One region of the Exiguobacterium sp. KKBO11 genome, then DNA from elsewhere that is predicted to be linked to it. Evidence: a T-box and tRNA genes for the amino acid it is inferred to sense, from the RefSeq annotation. Region 1 holds a T-box; the other holds one or more tRNA genes.
The links. The T-box of region 1 lies ahead of leuS (leucine--tRNA ligase). A T-box ahead of a tRNA ligase gene usually reads a tRNA of that ligase, here a tRNA-Leu.
Positions count from the first base shown of each region.

Region 1 (8,299 bases):
TCTGCTTAACAGAGAAATCGGGTCTTATTGTGTCAGGATTTAATCAATCGGTGTAAACGATCGGCTTGAGAATTTATCCGTGACGACTAACGCGAACAACTCGTTATCCTGCACGAAAATCCCCTTCGAACCATATACTTTCGGACTGGCTGTCTCACCCGTGATCGTTTTGTCCTTTCGATCGATCGAATAGAGATAGAGCGCTTCTGAATCGAGTGTGTAGATCCGACCTTGCCGTTCAGCAAGACCAATCGGACGGAACTCGGACTCGAACGATTTCTTCGCATCACTTCGCATCCCACTCGCCGCTTCAATCTTCTCGCGTTTGATGACTGACAGATAAGGTGGTTTCTGTTTTTTCTTCAACGCACGTTTTTTCTTTTCCGAGGCGTCAGGATCAATCTTGATCTTATCCTCTTTCATCGCGAAATAGGTCACCTCGACTCGTCCCAGTGCTCGAATATGATTAATCGTATAGAATTCTTTTTTCTTCGTATCATATCCAAGACCGTGGAAACTATCCCGTATCGTCGTTCCTTGTACTTTTTCACGTTTTTCTTCGCTCCAGACACCGTCTTTTCGCGTAATCGTGACCAGAATCTGATTCGACGTCAGTAACGCGACGGTCTCCCCGTCAACGAGCGTCATACCGTCTAGACCAGCGAGCAACAACTTTCCTTCTTCTAACTGGAAAGATGCGTTGATGCGTTCCCCGGTTCCACTGATTTCAAAGAAACGATAATCGTCTGTGACGACGAGGTACGAACCAATGGAATCATCATATAACATGTGTTGGACATTTTTGATTAACGGCTCTTCCGGGTTCGGAATAGCTGAAGGCGTTTTCGGTGGCACCTGTTTAACGGCTGCCTGATGCTTCGATTGCGTCTCGATTTTCGCGAACGTTTCTTGAATACGTGACAACGTCTCCGGCTTCGAGAAGACGAGCAGTACGCAAAGGATCAACCCCGAAACGACAGCAAAAATCGTTGTATAGACTATATAAGATCGTTTCATTGATGGTACTCGCCTTTCTTTCTCGGTTTCTGATTCAGTGTAGCAGAAGGTCGTTGAAAAAAAAAGCGGACTTGCGATGGAAATGAAGAAACCCCCTCCATTCGCATCAAACGAATGAAAGGGGCTATGGCTTAGTTTGCCACGATATTGATTAATTTTTTCGGTACGACGATGACTTTACGAACCGTCTTGTCGCCGATCCATTCTTGTGTCTTTTCATCAGCAAAGGCAAGTGCTTCGATTTCTTCTTTTGTCGCATCGATGTTGATTTCGATTTTCGAGCGAACCTTTCCGTTCACTTGAATGACGAATTCCATCGTATCGCTGACGAGTTTCGATTCATCGAATGTTGGCCATGCTGCATACGTCAATGTCTCTTCAAATCCAAGTTGTTCCCAGAGTTCTTCACCAAGGTGTGGTGCGACTGGCGTTAACAATTGGATGAATCCACGAAGGAAGTGACGCGGAAGAACCGGCTGTTTGTTTGCTTCGTTGACGAAGACCATGAGTTGCGAAATTCCGGTGTTGAACTGGATGTTCGCGAAGTCTTCCGTGACCTTCTTGACCGTCTGGTGGTACGTTCGCTCGAAGTCAGCATCGACTTCCGTAACGTCTTGAATGTCTGCTGTCCGTTCGAACAAGCGCCAGACACGGTCGAGGAAACGACGCGCCCCGTCAAGACCGTTCTCCGACCAGGCAACTGATGCATCGAGTGGTCCCATGAACATTTCGTACAAGCGTAACGTATCCGCACCATGCGATTTGACGATTTCATCCGGATTAATGACGTTACCGCGTGATTTCGACATCTTCTCGTTGTTCTCTCCAAGAATCATCCCTTGGTTGTATAACTTCTGGAATGGTTCTTTTGTTGGTACGACACCTGCATCATATAAGACTTTATGCCAGAAGCGCGCATACAACAAGTGGAGAACGGCGTGTTCCGCACCACCAATATAAATATCGACTGGAAGCCAGTATTTTAATTTTTCTGGATCCGCGATCGCCTCTTCATTGTGCGGATCGATGAAACGAAGATAGTACCAGCAGCTTCCGCCCCATTGTGGCATCGTATTCGTCTCACGACGCCCTTTCATTCCTGTTTCAGGATCCGTGTAATCCAACCAGTCTTCCGCAAGCGCAAGTGGTGATTCGCCTGTACCAGACGGTTTGATTTCCGGAATGATTGGAAGTTCAAGCGGTAACTCCTCTTGACTGAGCGTCTTCATCGAACCATCTTCCATATGAACGACTGGAATCGGCTCGCCCCAATACCGTTGACGACTGAACAACCAGTCGCGGAGACGATACGTGATTTTCTTACGTCCGACTTGATTCGTTTCGAGTTCAGCAATCATCGTCTCGATTGCTTCTTGTTTTCCAAGACCATCAAGCATATGCGAGTTGACGTGTTCGCCCTCTCCTGTATAGGCTGCTTCATCAACGTTTCCACCCGCGACGACTTCAACGATTGGCAAGTCGAATTGTTTCGCGAATTCATGATCGCGCTCATCGTGTCCTGGGACCGCCATGATTGCACCCGTTCCGTACGAAGCAAGGACATAATCAGCGATCCAGATTGGAAGACGATCACCTGAGATTGGATTGACGGCGAAAGCACCCGTGAAGACGCCTGTTTTTTCCTTCGCTAAATCCGTCCGCTCGAGGTCCGACTTCGTTTGGACTTGCGAAATGTACGTATCGACGGCTTTCTTGTGATCCGCTGTCGTGATGTCAGCTACGAATGGATGCTCCGGCGCAAGCACGAGGTACGTCGCACCAAAAATTGTGTCCGGACGTGTCGTAAAGACCGTGACTTGTTTTTTGTGTCCATCAATCGTGAAGTCGATTTCAGCACCTTCTGATTTTCCGATCCAGTTCCGTTGCATCTCTTTGACAGAATCCGGCCAATCAAGGTCATCGAGATCTTCAAGAAGACGATCCGCATATTCCGTGATTTTCAAGACCCATTGACGCATCGGGACACGCACGACCGGATGATTTCCGCGTTCAGATAATCCGTCGATGACTTCTTCATTCGCAAGAACGGTTCCGAGTGCTGGGCACCAGTTGACCGCGACTTCGTCCACGAACGCAAGTCCTTTTTCATACAACTTCGTAAAGATCCACTGTGTCCATTTGTAGTACTTCGGATCTGTCGTGTTGATTTCACGATCCCAGTCATAGGAGAATCCAAGTTCTTTCAACTGACGCTTGAACGTCTCGATGTTTTTCGCTGTGAATTCACGTGGGTCATTCCCTGTATCGAGGGCGTATTGTTCTGCTGGTAATCCGAACGCATCCCATCCCATCGGGTGCAAGACGTTGTATCCTTGCATCCGTTTCATCCGTGCGAGGATGTCGGTTGCTGTGTAGCCTTCCGGGTGACCGACGTGGAGTCCGGCACCTGATGGATACGGGAACATATCAAGGGCATAAAACCCTTCTTTTTCTGGATCTTCTGTCGTGACGAAGGCGTTTTCTTGATCCCAACGCGCCTGCCATTTTGGTTCGATTTCGCGATGATTGTACGGCATGTCTTTTCCTCCTCTAATCTAAAAAAACCGGTCCTCCGTCCCTAGGAATAGGGACGAAAGACCGGTTTGGCTTCCGCGGTACCACCCACGTTGTCTGTCTATGACAGACCGCTTGATTCACGGATAACGGTGTGAAAGACCGGATTCGCTACTACGACTTCACGAATCGTGCTCCCTGACGAGTTCACGGTTGTTACCGACTGGTTCGCACCTTCCACCAGCTCTCTTGACGGCACCTTTCCCCTACTACTTCAGTTCCATGCATTTGACTATCTTTTCCTAGTGTAATCTGTTTCTTCCTCAAGCGTCAACGCTTCCGTAAAATTTCCTCGATTTCTGCATGCGATCGTGCGACATGATCCGCTTGTTCTAGACGTTGCATCGGCATCCGATCATCGAGAAGCGCAATCACTTCCATGCCTGCTGCTTTTGCGCCGATCATCCCGTTCGCAGCGTCTTCAATGACGAGACAATCTTCAGGTGCGTGCCCGATTCGTGATGCCGCAAGTCGAAAAATCGCAGGATCCGGCTTCGAACGCATGACTTCTTCCCCACTGACGTAATGCGTGATTGGAAGCTCATAATGACGGATGACGCGTTCGATTTTTTGAAGCGAACTCGAGGAGGCGATCCCGATATCGTAACCAAGAGACGCCGCTTGTTCGATGACTTGTTTGACTCCCTCTTTTAAGCCACATTCCTCCGGTTTTGCATGAATTTGAAACAAACGATGTTCTTCCTCAAGTAACGCACTCGCTGTTTCTGGGAGCTCGTGTTGAGTGACAAGTTCTTCCCACATCTCATCTCCTGTTTTCCCCATGAACGTCGCATACTGAACCGGATCGAGTGGAATCGATAACGTTTTGAACATCTGCTGATGGACCTCAAAGTAGCGGATTTCACTATCTAAGATGACCCCATCCATATCAAAAATAAGACCTCGTTTTTTCAAGACACATCCCCCTCTATTGATCTATCATGATTTCAGCATATCAAAAAACGACTACACGATGTAGTCGTTTCGCCTTCTTCATTTAGTTACTGTTTAACTTGTCGCCATTTGGACACTGGTTTGTCGGTAAGCTGGAAAATAATCCGAATCAGCATCTGACCCGTATCGTACACATAACTGATCGTATATGGCTGGTTGAAGAATGGATTTTCCTTGATGATACTCAAATAAACGATACCCGGTGTAACGGCATTTACTCTCAAAGAGACTATCCCGTTCTTGATATCCACCCCCGAGATGTTGTTCGATGAGACCGCGTGCTTTCGTCTGAAGAATCGCTTCATACTCGAGTCGCTGATTCGGGAACATCTTCGCTTCGTCCCGCTTACAACCAATCAAATGACCGTGGGCATATTCTTTTCCGAGCAATACGAAGTATCCACCAACAGGTTCTCCGTCGATTTCCGCAATCAGTAACAATGGCTCACAGAGTGGATTTGCTTCAAATAATTGTTCAAAATAACTGTCCGTAAAATAGTAATGAGCCGAAGCATTCTTCCGGTCCATCGTTTCATGATACAACGCCACAAAAATAGGTAGGTCGTCTCGCGTTCCTGTTCTAACGGTTAAAGGAGAGGCAAGCGATTTGCGAATCATACTTCTCGTCTTCTTATGAAATGTCTGCATGATGTCCTCTAGTGAAGGGCGTAAATCGATACTCGTCGTATGACGGATGAAGGAGACTTTTGTCCAATCCCGCATGAAACGTTCATTACCTGTCAATGGATTAAAGCGAATCATTTCCGAGACGATCGCTTCTCGTTTTGCCCACCTTTCAAACAATAAGCGTGCATGCTGCATTTCAGTCGTAGTCAGTTGACCGATGATTTCCGGTCCACCATAGCCATACGGCGTGATGAGATCTGAATAAGGCGTATCAAAAATCCGGCGTTTCAGAAATGGATAGAACAGTGTTCCTACATCACCTTCATAACGGAATAGCACCGCTTGCTCAGCCGGTCTAGCATTGAGCGTGACGTATTGGTGACTGTAGAAGATATCAAGAGGCTGTTGCTGTACATGCGTCGTCCAAGTTGTGGCATCTGTGATGAATTGACACCTTTCCATTCGTGCACCTCCAGTCAAAAAGAAGCAACGTTCATATGACCTTTCTTTTTCAAGTTCTTGATTAGAAAGTACCCGTTTCTTTGCCGAAATATTCCATATTATTAAATGTTTATTTTATGATTTTGGAACGAATGACGTAACAAAAGACAGCGGATCTAATGTCCGCTGTCTCACAAATGATGCTCATGAGGTGATTTTAGGAATAGCACGAAGGAAGACGACGCCTGCTAACAGGATCAATCCAATCAATGTCAAGAAGACCGCTGACATACCGGATACATCGTAGATCAACCCTCCAACAGTCGGACTGATCATCCGCCCCGCTGAAGCAGCAATATTGACGTACCCTTGGAATTCTCCTTCTTTTCCGATCGGCGCGAGTCTCGCCGCCATAGCAGGAACTGCTGGCCAGATGAACATCTCACCAATCGTCAGGATGATCATCGCGACGAGGAACATCTTGAAGCCGCCTGCGAACGGAACGATCAGATAAGACAAGAGGAAGATTCCTGTACCGGTCATCAATTGTCGCTTTAAGTCATCTCCAAACCAACGAAGAATTGGTGTTAGTAAAGGTTGTGCGAACACGATGAGTGCTCCGTTGATCGTCCAAAGAATCGAGTACTCGGAAATCGTGACACCGAGCGATTTCGTGTGTACGGCAAAGGTTCCTTGCCATTGCACATAAACGAACCAAAGTAAGGCATAACCAATCGAAACGAGCAACATCGTCCGTGCCGCACCGCGTGCAAGGGGTGTGCGTGTCGTTTCGATTTCGTCATGCGCCGCATGCATCCGCGCCGGTGCCTGAATCCAGGACAAACCGACGAACAAAATGATGGCAAAGGCGATGTAGAGGACGAGATTGGCGATGAAGATGTACTGAATCGAAAAGGCAGCGATTTGACCACTGACTGCTGTCCCGAGCGCTACACCGACGTTTTGTGCGACATAGATCGCATTAAAGGCACGGCGCCCGCCTTCCGGCCAGATGACACCCGTCATCGCGTAGATCGTCGGAAAAACCATCCCACCGACGAATCCAATCAATCCAAGCATCGCGACGTATCCGAGGTACGTCTGATGAAACAGCAACAAGCCGACGGAAGACAGGACAAGTCCGATGACACTGATGACAAGCGTCTTCTTGCCACCGAGACGGTCAAACGCTTTTCCACCTAAGTAGTTTCCGACGATTGCTAAGGCCGAGTTGACGAACAACGCCATCCCTGCTTTTGTCATCGACTCTCCTAAATATTCATGAATATATAATGTATTAAACGGCCATAAAAAAGAGGATCCCGTCGTATTGATGGCCATCGCAAGGACGAGGATCCAGACCGCTTTTGGTAATTTTGGCATACCTGTGGTCCTCCTATTTCATTCTCAACCTTGCCACTTTACGCAATCCGTCCCCTAGCTGTCAAGCCACTTCGCTTTTCGTCAACGAATCAAAAAATGATATAATGCAGAAAGAATCTTGCACATACTGAACCATTACTAGAAAAACAGACCATAGGAACAGGAGTCTATGCCATGTCACTTGCCCGTGTACTACCTTATACGAAACAATTACTCGAGTCCGTTATCGAGCCCGGAGACTGCGTCGTCGACATGACTGCCGGAAATGGACATGATACGCAGTTTTTAGCAGAACGCGTCGGTCCAGAAGGTCGAGTCCTTGCGTTCGACGTCCAGGCACAAGCCATCGAGGAATCGACTCGACGTATCGACGAAGCTGGAATGTTAGCACGCGTCGACCTTTATCATGAAAGCCACATCCATGTCGGTGCCCGTCTTTCGGACGAACAACGTCCTGTTCGTGCCGGTGTCTTCAATCTCGGTTACCTGCCTGGAAGCGACAAATCGATCACGACGACAGGTGAAGAGACGCTCGAAGCACTCGATGCCCTCCTCCCGGTCCTCGCTCCCGGCGGTCTTGTCGTCCTCGTCGTCTATCACGGTCACCTGGAAGGAAAACGGGAACGCGACGCTGTCCTCGATTACGTGACAGCCCTTGATCAGCAAAATTTTGCCGTTCTCCAGTATCGCTTCTTGAATCAACAAAATCATCCACCTTTCATCATCGCAATCGAGAAAAAAGTACGCTGATGATTGGACACAAAAAAAGTGATGCCCTTTTTTAGAGGCATCACTTTTGTTATTTCATTCCTCAACAAGCTTAAAGAACAACATTAATTTTTCTGCAAACCGTGTGTTCAACCGTTCAAAACTAAAATGCGGAAAGCCGTGTAGACGTTGTAAGTAAATCTGATCGCCACCCATTTTCCGGCATACTTCAAGCGTCAACTTGACGTCTGCGAACTGATCGTCTGGTGCATAAAAACAAGCCAAGTTCACACGCGGCAGTTTTTTTCGTTCCTCGTCATGTACGACGATCTCTTCTTCGATTTCCCGGTACTGTGCATAGGTCAGTTCACCGATGCGAACGGTATCTTCCGTACTTTGACCAAACGGCAACGTACCGAGTGGCGCATCAGGTCGGAAACGATCAAATGCACTCGCGAAGACTTGTTTGACGCCTCCGAGTTGTTTCGAAGGGTGCCAATCAAACAACGGTGAAATGAACGCAAGGCTTGCGACCGGTAATTCATATTCTTGCAACAGGCGATTGACGACGAGTGCGCCCATGCTACAGGCGACA
Region 1 covers NZ_LUCU01000011.1:513,662-521,960, reverse strand. Annotated here, with positions in the region: gene AYO36_RS02835 (hypothetical protein) at 40-1,017, opposite strand; gene leuS (leucine--tRNA ligase) at 1,149-3,554, opposite strand; T-box leader at 3,601-3,823, opposite strand; gene AYO36_RS02825 (HAD family hydrolase) at 3,862-4,506, opposite strand; gene AYO36_RS02820 (peptidoglycan bridge formation glycyltransferase FemA/FemB family protein) at 4,600-5,634, opposite strand; gene AYO36_RS02815 (MDR family MFS transporter) at 5,818-6,996, opposite strand; gene mnmM (tRNA 5-(aminomethyl)-2-thiouridylate-methyltransferase MnmM) at 7,150-7,746, shown strand; gene AYO36_RS02805 (serine aminopeptidase domain-containing protein) at 7,801-8,299, opposite strand, start outside.

Region 2 (8,299 bases), 580 kb from region 1:
GAAGGTGTCGAAGGGAAACGTTTTTTGACACGCTCCCGTGCGTTCACGCAAGAGGAATACGCTGAACTATCAGCATCAAGCTAATAAAGGAATCAAACACGGTTTCGTCGATGCGACTTGTTCATTCAGGTCGCTTGTACGGAATCGTGTTTTTTGTTCGTATCACAACGTTCGAACAGGATAAAAGTTGGTAATGCGGCATAAGAACGGTATAATGAACTCATATTTTGACGAGAAGATAGTTTCACACTATGACATTATAGGGGGTCACCATGAAATATCCATTTTTAGGTTGGACAGGTCAAACGATCGGAGTGACGGCGCCCTCCTCCGGATTACGTGAACAGCAACAGGAATGGGTCGAACAAGCAGTTGAACAGGTACAAGCACGGCAAATGAACGTCCGTTTAGGCGAAACGATTTGGTCGCATCAACTTGCTGAGAGTGCACCGGTCAAACAACGCGCCGAAGAATTGAATCACATGATGACGGATGAGACGATTGATACCGTCATCCCGCCATTTGGCGGGGAACGCGCCATTGATCTTTTACCCGAGTTGACGCTAGCTACTTACCAAACAAAATGGTTGCTTGGCTATTCTGATATCAGTACGTTATTGCTCAGTCTGACGCTTCAGACGGGAATCGCGACAGCACATGGTCCGAATTTCGTTGAGCTTCGGAGTGAAGAATGGGACGAGACGACAAGTGCCTGGCGACGGGTGCTCGCGACGCCAACTGGAGGAACCGTCACACAATGGGCTTCCGATCGTTATCAACCCGAGTGGACTGATGAAGAACGTCCAACAGGTTCGTTATTTCAGCTAACGGAAGCGACGGAATGGAAAGCACTTGATGAGCGAACAGAAGTGACTGGACGGTTACTTGGTGGGTGTCTGGAGACGATTCGCCATCTGATTGGGACACCGTATGGAGATGTGCAGCGTTTCCAGCGTGAAGAGATCAACGGAGAACCGATACTCTGGTACTTTGAGGTGTCTGAAGCGAATTCTGCAGAGGTACACCGGACGCTGCGACAAATGGCGTATGCTGGGTGGTTCGACCATGCGGCTGGCTTTTTATTTGGCCGTACGTCTGCAAGGATTATAGAAGACCTGACATGGCTAGACGTATATCAATATCTCGCGGATGAGACGGGCTTACCAGTCTTATATGATCTTGACATCGGTCATCAACCGCCACAGTTGACGTTAATCAATGGAGCGACGGGGACGGTTCGTATTCAAGGGAAAGATTCACGAATCGATCTTACGTTCAACTAAAAAGGAGAGCACGCAATGGCACGTCGTAAGTTTCAAGCATTAGGCGTTTATAAACGCGTCCATATCAATCCGGAGACACGTCGAATGACGTTACCTGAACCATTTTACGATGCACTTCGTCTAGAAGATGAATTGCTGATTGCACAAGTCGGAGATGTTCTCGTCATGCGACGTCCGGGGGAGGTCGTCGAGACAGAAACGGAATTATTGAGCGAACTCGTAGAAGATGGATTCACGGGTACAGAGCTCGTCCAAGAATTTGCCTACCGGCGTCAGCAACAAGAACAACGATTACGTCAACAAGTCTTGCAGGATGAAGAGGATGACCATGCTGCTCAACTAAAGATCGAGCTATAACGGAAAGAAGGAGTGGGGCAGATGCGTCGCAGAACAAAAATTGGAATCGGAGTCATCGGATCCGGATTAGTAGCAGCGAGTTATTATTTTTATGAGATGGCAATCGCCACGAATCCAAAGCCATTCTTATCGAATAATCGAGATTTAAGTGACGAGATGGTCCGATTGATGCAACCTGGTCAGACGTGGATCAAGGAGCAACCGCTTGAGCGGATCGAGATTGAAGCGAAAGACGGTTTAACGTTACGCGGGCATTTTCTTCCGTCACCTGTTCCGTCAGATCGGATCGTCATTCTCGTGCACGGGTACGGAGGCGTCGGAACGGATTTAGCCGGATTCGCCTATCTGTACCATCAGGCCGGTTTCCATATCATGATGCCCGATAATCGTGGACACGGAATGAGTGACGGTCACTATATCGGATTCGGATGGCATGATCGGGAAGATTGTCTCAGTTGGTCGAACTATCTGATTGAACGGATCGGACAGGATGCGAAACTGTTCTTGCATGGGGTGTCGATGGGAGGGGCGACCGTATTGATGACGAGTGGCGAACAACTCCCACCACAAATCAAAGGGATCATTTCTGATTGTGCCTATACGTCCGTCAATGCTGTCCTTGCGTATCAGATGAAGCGGATGTACCGACTACCACACTTTCCGTTCTTAGGCATGACGAGCGTATTGACGAAGCTAAAGGCAGGTTATACGTTCCGTGAAGCATCATCGTTGAAACAAGTCAAAAAAGCACAGGTACCGATTTTGTTCATCCATGGTGGGGCGGATACGTTTGTACCGACAGACATGGTATATGAGCTGTATGAAGCTTGTCCAACGGAAAAAGAGCTCGTCGTCATTCCAAATGCCGCTCACGCGATGGCCTATTTTGAGGATCCGGCATTGTATGATGATGTCGTCGAGAAGTTCGTTCGCAACATCTTGCGAAATGATTGACAACTCAGTTCGTTACCCGCTATATTAATATCATAAATCAACGTCGTCGTGGCGGAACTGGTAGACGCGCTAGACTCAGAATCTAGTGGTGGCAACACCGTGGAGGTTCAAGTCCTCTCGGCGGCATAAATGATTGAAGGAGGCAATCCCAGCAAGGGGTTGCCTTCTTTTTTGTTGCTGAATAGAAAACGATTACAACGAATAAAAATTCAGAAATATTTATCTTTTTAGAATTTTTCTGGTAAAATACGTTTTAAAGAGGGTACTCTTCAGGGAAAGTACTAAGTGAAGTAGACAATCTTTAACACATAGGAGAGGGGAAACAAACATGAAAAAAGGGAGTATCTTGCTAGCGCTCTTGATGAGCTGTGTTCTCGTACTTGGTGCATGTAGCATCGGTTCGAAAGAAGAAGAGTCGTCTGAAGGAAAGACGTACAAGGTCGGCATTGACGTCACGTATCCACCATTCGAATATAAAGACGGGGATACGTACAAAGGAATCGACATCGATCTCATGAAAGCAATCGCGAAGGATCAGAACTTCAAGATTCAATTTGAAGCGATGGACTTTAGCGGCATCATTCCGGCACTTCAAGCAAATCAATTGGACGTTGCCATTGCTGGTATGAGTATTACGCCAGAACGGAAGAAAGTCGTCACATTCTCGGATCCATACTTCAAAGCTGGTCTTATTCTAGTCGTCAAAGAAGATGAGAATGGTATTAAATCCGTCAACGATTTAAAAGGGAAAAAAGTAGCCGTCAAAAAGGGAACGACGGGTGCGAAATATGCAACGGATAACGCAGACAAACTGGGATTCACGGTCACACAGTTCAATGACAGTCCAGCGATGTTCCAAGAAGTGAAGAACGGTAACGCTGCTGCTTTGATTGAAGATTATCCTGTCATCTCATATGCCAACAAACAACAAAACCTTGGATTAAAACTTGTCGGAGACCGTCTCAACGGGGACAACTACGGAATTGCTGTCTTAAAAGGTGAGAACGAGGATCTGATGAAGAAAATCAACAAAGGGCTTGCGAATCTGAAAGAAAACGGTGAATACGATAAAATCGTTGACACGTATCTGAAATAAGTCGCAAGGCGATAAGGGAGTGGGATAGCCAATGGAAGTGGTCAAAACCGCATTTCCATTTTTCTTGGAAGGGCTTCAAGTCACATTGTATATTTTCATCATCGCGGTCATCGTCGGCTTTCTGATTGGCTTAGTCGTCGCATTGATGCGGTTATCACCATCAAAAATCTTAAACGGGATCGCGATCGTCTATATCGATGTCATTCGCGGAACGCCGTTCATCGTTCAGTTATTCTTCATCTATTTTGGACTCAATTCGCTCGAATGGTTATCGATGGACCGGATGTATGCAGGGATACTGACGGTCGCAATCAATGCCGGTGCTTATTTTGCGGAGATCATTCGAGCTGGTATCCAGTCGATTGATAAAGGACAAACAGAAGCTGCGCGTTCACTCGGGATGACAGGGCGTCAAACGATGGTACAGATCATCTTACCGCAAGCATTCCGGCGGATGTTACCAACGATTACGAACCAATCGATCATCAGCTTAAAAGATACATCGTTGTTGTCGATTATCGGGATCGCTGACTTGACACAACAAGGTCAAGTGCAGCAGTCAACGACGTTTGAACCATTCATCGTCTGGTCCGTCGTCGGATTGATGTACTTCGTCATCATTTATCTCTTGTCCTTAGTGGCGAAGTTCTTGGAACGGAGGTTTACATTACGATGAGTATCATAGAAGTAAAGAATCTAAAGAAATCATTCGGTTCGAATGAAGTCTTAAAAGACATCAACGTCTCGATTGCCGAAAAAGAAGTCGTTTGTGTCATCGGTCCGTCGGGATCTGGGAAAAGTACGTTTTTACGCTGTTTGAATCGATTGGAAGAGATTACAGGTGGTACCGTCATCGTCGATGATTTCGATATTACGAGTCCAAAGGTCGATATCAACAAGGTCCGGGAAGAAGTCGGGATGGTCTTTCAACATTTTAATCTCTTCCCGCATAAGACCGTGCTAGAAAACGTCACGCTTGCACCGATCAAAGTGCGTAAATCGGATAAAGAACAGGCGAAACAGCGGGCACTTGAACTACTCGATAAAGTCGGATTACGTGAAAAAGCGGATAATTATCCAGGTGAATTATCTGGGGGGCAAAAACAGCGGGTCGCAATTGCCCGCGCGCTTGCAATGAATCCGAAAATCATGTTATTTGATGAGCCGACGTCAGCGCTCGACCCGGAAATGGTCGGTGACGTGCTTGCCGTCATGAAACAACTTGCCCTTGAAGGCATGACGATGGTCGTCGTGACCCATGAGATGGGATTTGCTCGTGAGGTCGGAGATCGCGTCTTATTCATGGATGGTGGCTATATCGTCGAAGAGAACGTACCACAAGCATTGTTTGATTCTCCACAACACGAACGGACGCAATCGTTCCTTAGTAAAGTCTTATGATGAAACCGGCGTATCTAAATTCGGATACGCCGGTTTTTTAACGAATCATAAATAACTGGCTAAGCGCTCATAAGAAAAACTTATACATTTAAGCGTGAGAATTTGGGAATTCGAAATGCACACACAGGAAAAGAGTAGTAATATAGTAACGAAGGCACTTTCATGGAAGAATGACACGATCATTCCTTCTCATGACGTTCAGCGTTTTATTCATGCAATTCCTTTTGAAAGCGCTAACAGGTAGAGGGCTGGAAACACATCGAGTATCCACTGGATGTGTGGGGAGAAATATAGAAACGGGGGGAACCGTACATGGCAGGCCACGAGCAAGATCAACAAGCATTCTATGGACCAAACCTTGGCTACATCATTGAATTGTACGAGCGTTTTTTAGAAGACAAGACATCCGTTGATGAGGAGACACGTGCTTATTTCGAAGAGCATGGTGCACCCGTGACGGAACCAGTCGTACCGATGCAAGTCGAGACAGGAGATTTCGAAAAATATCTTGCGGCGAATCGTTTAGCGGAACAAATTCGTGCAAAAGGACATCTTGCGGCGGATATCTATCCGCTGAAGGACCATCCGCGAGAAACAGGATTATTCGAATTGAGTCAGTACGGATTGACAGAGGCAGATCTTCGAAAAATGCCAGTCTCACTCGTCTGTCCTGAACCACCAACTGGTGTACAGGACGCGTTTGAAGGCATCGAACATTTAAAAGCGCAGTACACGGGAGCAGCCGCAGTTGAGTTCCAGCATGTCGACGATCTCGATGAAAAGAAATGGCTCCGACAGAAAATCGAGCAAGGTGCTTTGACGGCGACGCTAGACGCTGAACAAAAGAAACAGTTGTTCAAACGCTTAGCTGAAACGGACCTCTTCGAAAAATACTTGCACAAAACATATGTCGGTCAAAAACGCTTCTCGATTGAAGGACTTGACGCGATGGTGCCATTGCTCGACACGATCGTCGGACACCTCATCTCGAATGGGTCGGAGACGATCAATATCGGAATGGCACACCGTGGACGGTTGAACGTTTTGGCGCACGTACTTGGGAAGCCATATGAAATGATCTTTGCTGAGTTCCAGCATGCACCGAACCACGACCTCGTACCATCTGAAGGATCGATCGGGATCACGTACGGTTGGACGGGCGACGTGAAGTATCACCTCGGTTTAAACCGAAAACTCGAGCAAGAGACACGTAACGTGCGGATGACGCTTGCGAACAATCCGTCGCATCTTGAGTTCGTTGACCCAGTCGTCGAAGGCTTCACACGTGCGGCACAAGATGATCGCTCACAAAAAGGTGCACCACGCCAAGAGCAAGCGGCTGCTGCTGCAATCCTGATACACGGTGATGCTGCGTTCCCAGGTCAAGGAATCGTTGCTGAAACATTAAATTTAGCGAACCTCAAAGGATATAACACCGGTGGAACGATTCACATCATCGCGAACAACACGATCGGCTTCACGACGGAGCCGACGGACTCCCGTTCGACGCGCTACTCAAGTGACCTGGCTAAGGGTTACGAGATCCCAGTCTTCCACGTCAACGCGGATGAGCCGGAAAGCTGTCTCGCAGTCGCTTTGCTCGCGAGCGAGTACCGGGCAACGTTTAAGAAGGATGTCATGATTGATTTAATCGGATATCGTCGTTTTGGTCATAACGAAATGGATGAACCGATGAATACGAACCCGGTCTTATACGATTTGATTCATAAACATGATCCAATTCGTGTCTTGTACGGGAAAACGCTTGTCGCGAACGGGGATGCGACAGCTGACGAAATTCAATCGATTGAAACGTCGATCAATGATCAAATGAAAGCGGCTCGTGAAAAAGTACCGAACGCGGAGAAAGAGTATGGTGGGGTCATGCCGGACGTCGTCTTTAAAGGCGTTCCGACGATTGAGACAGGGGTCTCGATTGAAACATTGACGGCGTACAACGAAGAATTGTTACAGTGGCCGGATGGCTTCCAAGTGTTCCATAAACTTGAGAAGGTCCTGAAGCGCCGGACGGATGCGTTTTCGACAAAGAACGGAATTGACTGGGGACATGCCGAAACATTGGCGTTTGCTTCGATTCTCTCAGATGGAACACCAATCCGCTTGAGCGGTCAAGATTCTGAACGAGGAACGTTCGCACAACGGAACATTAATCTTCATGATGTGAAAACAGGAGAAGGCTTCTCGCCACTCCATGCCTTATCAACGGCAACTGCATCATTCTCGGTCTACAACAGTCCGTTGTCTGAAGCAGGTGTACTTGGTTTTGAATACGGTTATAACGTCTTCGCTCCGGAAACGCTCGTATTATGGGAAGCGCAATATGGGGACTTTGCGAACTCAGGTCAAGTCATCTTCGACCAGTTCATCTCAGCTAGCCGAGCGAAATGGGGACAAACATCAGGTCTCGTCATGTTGCTTCCGCATGGTTATGAAGGGCAAGGACCAGAACACTCGAGTGGTCGTTTAGAACGCTTCTTGACGTTATCGGGTGAGAAAAACTGGACGGTCGCGAACGTATCGAGTGCTGCCCAGTACTTCCATTTATTGCGCCGACAAGCAGCGATTCTCGGAAAAGAAGAAGTCCGACCGCTCGTCGTCATGACGCCGAAGAGTCTCTTGCGTCATCCGCTTGCAACATCGGATGTCTCTGAGTTGACGGAAGGTAGTTTCCAACGTGTCATCGAACAGTCAGGGCTCGGAGAAGCGCCAGATCGTGTCAAACGTCTTGTGTTCTGTTCTGGTAAGATGGCAATCGACCTAGCTGAAGCCGTTTCGAAATCAGATGAGAATCTCGATTGGCTACAAATCGTCCGGGTCGAGGAGTTGTATCCATTCCCGGCAAAAGCCTTAAAAGAAGTCATCGCGCGCTATGAATCCGTCGAAGAGATGGTCTGGGTGCAAGAAGAACCGAAAAACATGGGGGCGTGGTCCTTCATGGAACCTCGACTTGAGACAGTCGCACCGAATGGTATCCAAACCGTCCGTTACATCGGTCGTCGTCGTCGTTCCAGTACAGCAGAAGGTGACCCGTCAGGTCATAAAGTAGAGCAGGCACGTATCATCAATGATGCACTCACAGCGACTGCTTCTACTCCAACAGCACCATCACACGTATCAAATCACACATCATAACTTAAGATAGAATCGAGTCATAGGGGGAGAATACGATGGAAATCAAAGTACCAGA
Region 2 covers NZ_LUCU01000011.1:1,089,605-1,097,903, forward strand. Annotated here, with positions in the region: gene AYO36_RS05610 (DUF779 domain-containing protein) at 1-84, shown strand, start outside; gene AYO36_RS05615 (S66 family peptidase) at 273-1,283, shown strand; gene AYO36_RS05620 (hypothetical protein) at 1,299-1,640, shown strand; gene AYO36_RS05625 (alpha/beta hydrolase) at 1,662-2,594, shown strand; tRNA gene AYO36_RS05630 (tRNA-Leu) at 2,637-2,720, shown strand; gene AYO36_RS05635 (transporter substrate-binding domain-containing protein) at 2,923-3,690, shown strand; gene AYO36_RS05640 (amino acid ABC transporter permease) at 3,722-4,366, shown strand; gene AYO36_RS05645 (amino acid ABC transporter ATP-binding protein) at 4,363-5,091, shown strand; gene AYO36_RS05650 (2-oxoglutarate dehydrogenase E1 component) at 5,404-8,244, shown strand; gene odhB (2-oxoglutarate dehydrogenase complex dihydrolipoyllysine-residue succinyltransferase) at 8,280-8,299, shown strand, end outside.
Region 2: it has a tRNA-Leu gene. The T-box ahead of leuS (leucine--tRNA ligase) is inferred to sense a tRNA for this amino acid. The anticodon was not compared.